DNA from 2 places in the Xanthomonas sp. NCPPB 901 genome. Region 2 is predicted to be linked to the other one. Evidence: riboswitches for the same ligand, from Rfam matches in the RefSeq annotation. Region 2 holds a riboswitch; the other holds the start of a gene.
The links. A riboswitch is a leader RNA that binds a small molecule or an ion and turns the genes downstream of it on or off. The one in region 2 is predicted to bind glycine.
Positions count from the first base shown of each region.

Region 1: linked by a shared signal. The riboswitch ahead of AC1PME_RS19255 (trimeric intracellular cation channel family protein) and the one ahead of gcvP (aminomethyl-transferring glycine dehydrogenase) in region 2 are both predicted to bind glycine.

Region 1 is NZ_CM161511.1:4,530,408-4,533,819, reverse strand. It holds gene AC1PME_RS19260 (3-deoxy-7-phosphoheptulonate synthase) at 237-1,310, shown strand; gene AC1PME_RS19255 (trimeric intracellular cation channel family protein) at 1,371-1,988, opposite strand; glycine riboswitch at 2,073-2,163, opposite strand; glycine riboswitch at 2,176-2,267, opposite strand; gene AC1PME_RS19250 (GIY-YIG nuclease family protein) at 2,833-3,183, shown strand.
Region 2 is NZ_CM161511.1:3,673,643-3,677,054, forward strand. It holds gene AC1PME_RS15430 (multidrug effflux MFS transporter) at 1-929, opposite strand, end outside; glycine riboswitch at 1,219-1,323, shown strand; gene gcvP (aminomethyl-transferring glycine dehydrogenase) at 1,426-3,412, shown strand, end outside.

The DNA.
Region 1 (3,412 bases), 860 kb from region 2:
GTTGCCAATGCAACTGTGGCGCCGCCGCAAACCCTGTGTTATCACTACGTCCCATGAACGCTTCCTGCCGCAGCTTTTACTTTTGGTACTACGGTTTTCCGATGCCGCTGGCGGAGGAAGGATCGCGTTCACCCTGAAGGACACTTCAGCCGCAATCCCGAAAGCCGCCAGCGAACCTGGCGGCTTTTTTCATGCCGCCGGCCCTGGCCCCACCCAAGCCCCCACGAGAGACACCCATGGCCCCGCATACCGACGATCTGCGCATCCGCAAGATCGAACCGCTGACCCCGCCCTCCCAGTTGCTGGCGCTGCTGCCCTGCGACGAGGAGGCCTCGCAGACCGTCGCCGCCTCGCGCGCGGCGCTGCACGAGATCCTGCACGGCCGCGACGACCGCCTGGCGGTGGTGATCGGCCCTTGCTCGATCCACGACCCGGTCGCGGCGATGGAGTACGCGCAGCGCCTGCGCCCGCTGCGCGAGACCTACGGCGATGCGCTGGAGATCGTGATGCGGGTGTACTTCGAGAAGCCGCGCACCACGGTCGGCTGGAAGGGCCTGATCAACGACCCCAACCTCGACGGCAGCTTCGACATCAACAAGGGCCTGCGCCTGGCGCGCGGCCTGCTGCGCGACATCAACCGCCTGGGCCTGCCCGCGGGCGTGGAATTCCTCGACATCATCTCGCCGCAGTACATCGCCGACCTGGTGGCCTGGGGCGCGATCGGCGCACGCACCACCGAGAGCCAGGTGCACCGCGAGCTGGCATCGGGCCTGTCGTGCCCGGTGGGCTTCAAGAACGGCACCAGCGGCGACGTCAAGATCGCGGTCGACGCGGTCGGCGCGGCCTCGCATCCGCACCATTTCCTGGCGGTGACCAAGGACGGGCAGACCGCGGTCGCGGCCACCGCCGGCAATCCCGACTGCCACGTGATCCTGCGCGGCGGCACCCAGCCCAACTACGACGCCGACAGCGTGGCCGCGGCGGCGCAGGTGCTGCAGAAGGCCGGCCTGCCGGCGCGGCTGATGGTCGACGCCAGCCACGCCAACAGCGGCAAGAACCCGGACAACCAGCCCAAGGTGATCGAGGACATCGCCCGTCAGCTCGAGGCCGGGCAGACCCGCATCGTCGGCGCGATGGTCGAGAGCCACCTGCGCGGCGGCCGCCAGGACCTGGTCGCCGGCCAGCCGCTGGTCTACGGCCAGAGCATCACCGACGGCTGCATCGACTGGGACAGCTCGGTGCAGGTGCTGGAGCGGCTGGCGCAGGCGGTGCGGGTGCGGCGTGCGCGCTGCCTGAGCGACGCGGCGTGAGGTCGGCGCGCGCCCGGGCCGCGGGTCCGGGCGCGCACCCCGCACTGCCGCGGCGCGCGCTCAGTGCGCTTCGTCGCTGTACACGAACTTGGGCATTTCCCATTTGCAGTGGATCGCCAGCAGGCGCAACAGGAAACCGCCGCCCAGGCACCACAGCGTGGCGGCGTTGAGCGATACGCCCACGCGCAGCAGTCCCAGCCAGGCCGCGCCGGTGAACAGGGTGATCAGCGCATAGAGTTCCTTCTGGAAGATCAGCGGCACTTCGTTGCACAGCACATCGCGCAGCACGCCGCCGAAGGCGCCGGTCAACATGCCCGCGATCACCACGATCGGCGCGGAGTGCCCGGCATCGCGCGCCACCGCGCAGCCGATCAGGGTGAACGCGATCAGGCCCAGCCCGTCCAGCACCAGGAAGGTCCGGCGGAAGTGATGCATCCAGCGCGCGACCCAGGTCGCGATCAGCGCCGCGCAGATGGTGAAGCCCAGGTACTCCGGATGCTTCACCCAGCCCAGCGGGTAGTGTCCCAGGACGATATCGCGCAGCGATCCGCCACCGAGCGCGGTGACGCAGGCGATGATGGCCACGCCGAACAGGTCCATGCGCCGGCGCCCGGCGGACAAGGCGCCGGTCATGGCTTCGGCGGAAATGGCGACGAGGTAGATCAGAGAGAGCAGCATGGGGAGGCTCCGGACACGGCAGGCGGGGACGGAAACGCGCCGCGCACGCGGGCGCGAGCACGCGGGCGTGGGGATTTCCGTTGCCGCTCCCGCTGTCCTTTTGCCTGAGAGTTCGGTGGCCGGGCCACGTGCCCCTTCGGCGGGTCATTGAAGACCTCTCTCCAGATCGGCGTACCGGATACATGGTTGGCGGCGTGTCGTGCCACCGGCCTGAGCGATTATGGGAGCCTGCGCCTTCGGCGGGCGCCGGCATCGGCGCCTCTCTCCTGCATCCGGTGCCGATTCTAGCAGCCGGCGCCGCCGCTCCGCTGGAGACTCCCGTTGCGCGCGCTGCATCGGCGCGCCGGTCCGGGCGATGGCGCTGCGACTTGGCCAGCGTACCCGCGGCGGTTGCAACAACGCTGCAGGCGGCGAGGCACACGGCGGAGACTGCGCCGCGCCAGCCAGCGGCCGCCGGCCATGACGCCGCGCCTGGCGGCCGAACACGCAAAAAAAACCGGCCGCGCCGCCGAATACGAAGGGAGAGAGCTTCGGTGTCGACGGCTGCGAGCCGGCGATGTCGTTATCCGCCTGCACGGTGGCCCTGGTATGCCGGTGTGTGGCAACGGCTGGCAAGGTGTTCGCAGCGCGTTAAGGCCTGTTGTGGCCGGTTCAGCGCGGCGGCGCGGGAGCAGGTTTGCCACCGCCCCGGATGGATGACGGGCGCGGACGCAGCGGCGATCGCCTGCCGAGGTGCGCCAGGTGCAAGCGCCAATACGTTCCGGCCAGCCTGCGATGGTCGCCGCCACTGCAGCCGCACACTGCCGCTGCTGGCGAAGCCGGCCGCCGCGTCGATAATGGGGCCATGGCCACCGACTCGCCCTGGTTCCTGTACCTGCTCGAATGCCGCAACGGCAGCTACTACGCCGGCATCACCCCGGACCTGCAGGCGCGCTTCCAGGCGCACCTGCGCGGCACCGGCGCCAAGTACACCCGCGCCAACCCGCCGCTGCGGCTGCTGGCCAGCCGCGCCTATCCCGATCGTGCCGCCGCCTCGCGTGCCGAGTACGCGCTCAAGCAATTGCCGCGTGGCCGCAAACTGGCGTTCCTGGGCGCGCCGGAATCCGTCCCCGCGGCCGACAGCCTGCAAGCGACAAGCCATGTAGGAGCGGCTTCGGCCGCGAGAGGCGTTACCAGTAAAGCCCGTCGCGGCTGAAGCCGCTCCCACAACGGCCAACGGCACCGGACATGTGCGCAGATGCCGAACGGCAGGAAGCCTGCATTGTGGGAGGGACTTCAGTCCAGACGCGATGTCCTGCAGTTGCTTGGCGAGCCTCCAGCAGAACCAGCGCCAGCAGGGGTAGGAGCGCTTTCAAGCGCGACTCCGGGGGCAGACGCGTCGCGGCTGAAGCCGCTCCCACAACGGTGCCTGACATTCGCGCGGA
Region 2 (3,412 bases):
GGCAACGCGATGGCCGGGGCCAGCGCGGTGTAGGCGATGTTGCCGACCATCGACAGGCCGCAGCAGACGAAGCCGATGCGCACCTGCCGCATCGGCCCGAGCCGCCCGGCCATGCGCCCGGACAGGAACGCGCCCAGGGTCATGCCGCCGATGGTGGGCAGGAACAGCCAGGCGAAGTCGCGCTCGGTCTTGCCCAGCAGGTCGATCATGAACACCGGCGCCGAGGCGATGTACAGGAACACCCCGCCGAAATTGAACGCACCGGCCGCGGCCAGGCGCTGGAAGCGCGGATTGAGCGCGATGCCGACGTAGTCGCGCAGCAGCCTGCGCGGCGCCAGCGGCGTGCGCGCCTGCGGCGGATGCGTCTCCGGCATCCAGCGCAGGGTCGCCACCAGCAGCAGCGAGGAAAAGCCGACCAGGAACCAGAAGATCATCGGCCAGCCGCGGCCGCTGCCGAGGATCCAGCCGCCGATGATCGGCGCGATCGCCGGGGCGATGCCGAACAGCATCGAGACCTGGCTCATCAGCCGCTGCGCATCGTCGCCGTGGAACAGGTCGCGGATCACCGCGCGGCCGACGATCATGCCGACGCCGGCCGAGACGCCCTGCAGCGCGCGGAACGCCAGCAGGGTCGGCAGGTCGCGCGACAGCGCGCAGCCGGCCGAGGCCAGGATGAACACGATCAGCCCGGCGACGATCACCCGCCGCCGCCCCAGCGCGTCGGACAGCGGCCCATGCGCCAGGCCCATCAGCGCATAGGCCAGCAGGTACACGCTCACCGTCTGCTGGATCGCCACCGGATCGGCGTGCAGGCGCTGCGCCAGCTGCGGGAACGCCGGGAAGATGGTGTCGATGGAGAACGGGCCGAACATCGCCAGCCCGGCAAGCAGCAGGGCCATGCGGCGTGTGGACACGGATGGGAGCGTCATGGGGACATCGTCCTGAAAAACCGGCCGCGGCGGCCGCAGGACGGACGCACACGCGACGAGGCCGTCCGGCATGGACAGGCGCGAAAGGAAGGGAGTGCGGCCATGATACGCGCTGCAGCCGCCTGGGCACATCCGCCGCAGCTGCCCATTCAGCCTGGCGTCGGTGCCGGGGCTCCGCCGTGCGCGCCCCCGGCCACGCTATAATCGCCATGCAGCAAGGTGGGAGAAGCGGGGCGACCCGCTGCCGAAGGCGCAAACGCCCGTAATCGCTCAGGCCCGATACCACCCGCACCAAGACTCTGGAGAGACCGGTCAAACCCGGCGCCGAAGGGGCACGAAGCGCGGCGTCAGCCGCCGCTTCCAAACTCTCAGGCAAAAGGACAGAGGGGCATTGGGAGGACATGCGCTTCCCGTCGATCGTGCCCGCCGCCGCGGTCCGACGACGGCATTGCGCATGTCCCCGCCTCCTCGTGCCTTCCTCAGCCGGACGACTGCCATGTCTCACACCTCTTCGCTGCGCGACCTCGAACACCACTCGGCCTTCATCGAGCGCCACATCGGCCCGAACGACGCCGAGATCGCGCACATGCTGCGCACCGTCGGCCACGACTCGCTGGAGGCGATGACCGACGCCATCGTGCCCGGCAACATCAAGTCGCCGGCCGCGCTGGCGCTGCCCGACGCCATCACCGAGGAGGAGGCGCTGGCCAAGATCCGTGCCATCGCCGACAGGAACACCGTGTTCCGCAGCTTCATCGGCCAGGGTTACTACGGCACCCACACGCCCAAGGTGATCCTGCGCAACATCCTCGAGAACCCAGCCTGGTACACCGCCTATACGCCATACCAGGCGGAGATCTCGCAGGGCCGCATGGAGGCGCTGATCAACTTCCAGACCATGTGCGCCGACCTCACCGGCATGGAGATCGCCAACGCCTCGCTGCTGGACGAAGCCACTGCCGCGGCCGAGGCGATGACCCTGGCCAAGCGCTCGGCCAAGTCCAAGTCCGACACGTTCTTCGTGCACGACGCGGTGCACCCGCAGACCCTGGAACTGCTGCGCACCCGCGCCGAGCCGCTGGGCATCGTGCTGCGCGTGGGCACGCCGGAAGAAGCGCTGCAGGCCGAGTGCTTCGGCGTGCTGCTGCAGTATCCGGACAGCTTCGGCCACATCGGCGATCACAAGGCGCTGGCCGACGCGGTACATGCGCAAGGCGGCCTGGTCGCGGTGGCCACCGACCTGCTCGCGCTGACCCTGATCGCCGCGCCCGGCGAATGGGGCGCGGACATCGTGGTCGGCAACTCGCAGCGCTTCGGCGTGCCGTTCGGCTTCGGCGGCCCGCACGCCGCGTTCATGGCCTGCCGCGACGCCTACAAGCGCTCGATGCCGGGCCGCCTGATCGGCGTGTCGATCGACGCTGCCGGCAACCCCGCCTACCGCCTCACCCTGCAGACCCGCGAGCAGCACATCCGCCGCGAGAAGGCCACCTCCAACATCTGCACCGCGCAGGTGCTGCTGGCGGTGATGGCCTCGATGTACGCGGTGTACCACGGCCCCGAGGGCCTGGTCCGCATCGCCCGCCGCACCCACCGCCTGGCCGCGATCCTGGCCGCGGCGCTGCGCGGCGCCGGCGTCGCCGTCGGCGAACGCTTCTTCGACACCCTGCACGTCACCGGCGTGGACGCCGCGGCCATCCACGCCAAGGCGCGTGCGGCCGGCATCAACCTGCGCGCGATCGACAGCACCGCGCTGGGCATCAGCCTGGACGAAACCGCCACCCGCGCCGACGTGGTCGCGCTGGCGCAGCTGTTCGGCGCCCAGGCCGACATCGACGCGCTCGACGCCGCCACCGCCGACGCGCTGCCGCCGCAGCTGCTGCGGCACAGCGCGTTCCTGCAGCACCCGGTGTTCAACACCCACCACAGCGAGCACGAGCTGCTGCGCTACATGCGCGCGCTGGCCGACAAGGACCTGGCGATGGATCGCACCATGATCCCGCTGGGCAGCTGCACCATGAAGCTCAACGCCACCGCCGAGATGATCCCGGTGACCTGGCCGCAGTTCGGCGCGATCCATCCGCTGGCCCCGGCCGAGCAGAGCGTGGGCTACAAGCAGCTGATCGACGAACTGGAAGCGATGCTGGTGGAGTGCACCGGCTACGACGCGGTCAGCCTGCAGCCCAACTCCGGCGCGCAGGGCGAGTACGCCGGCCTGCTGGCGATCCGCGCCTACCACCGCGCCCGCGGCGAAGGCCACCGCGACATCTGCCTGATCCCCGAATCGGCGCACGGCACCAATCCGGCCTCGGCGCAGATGTGCGGCATGACCGTGGTGGTGACCAAGTGCGACAGCAACGGCAACGTCGACGTCGCCGACATCCGCGCCAAGGCCGAGAAGTATTCCGAGCGCCTGGCCGCGCTGATGATCACCTACCCGTCCACCCACGGCGTGTTCGAGGAAGACGTGGTGGCGATCTGCGAGG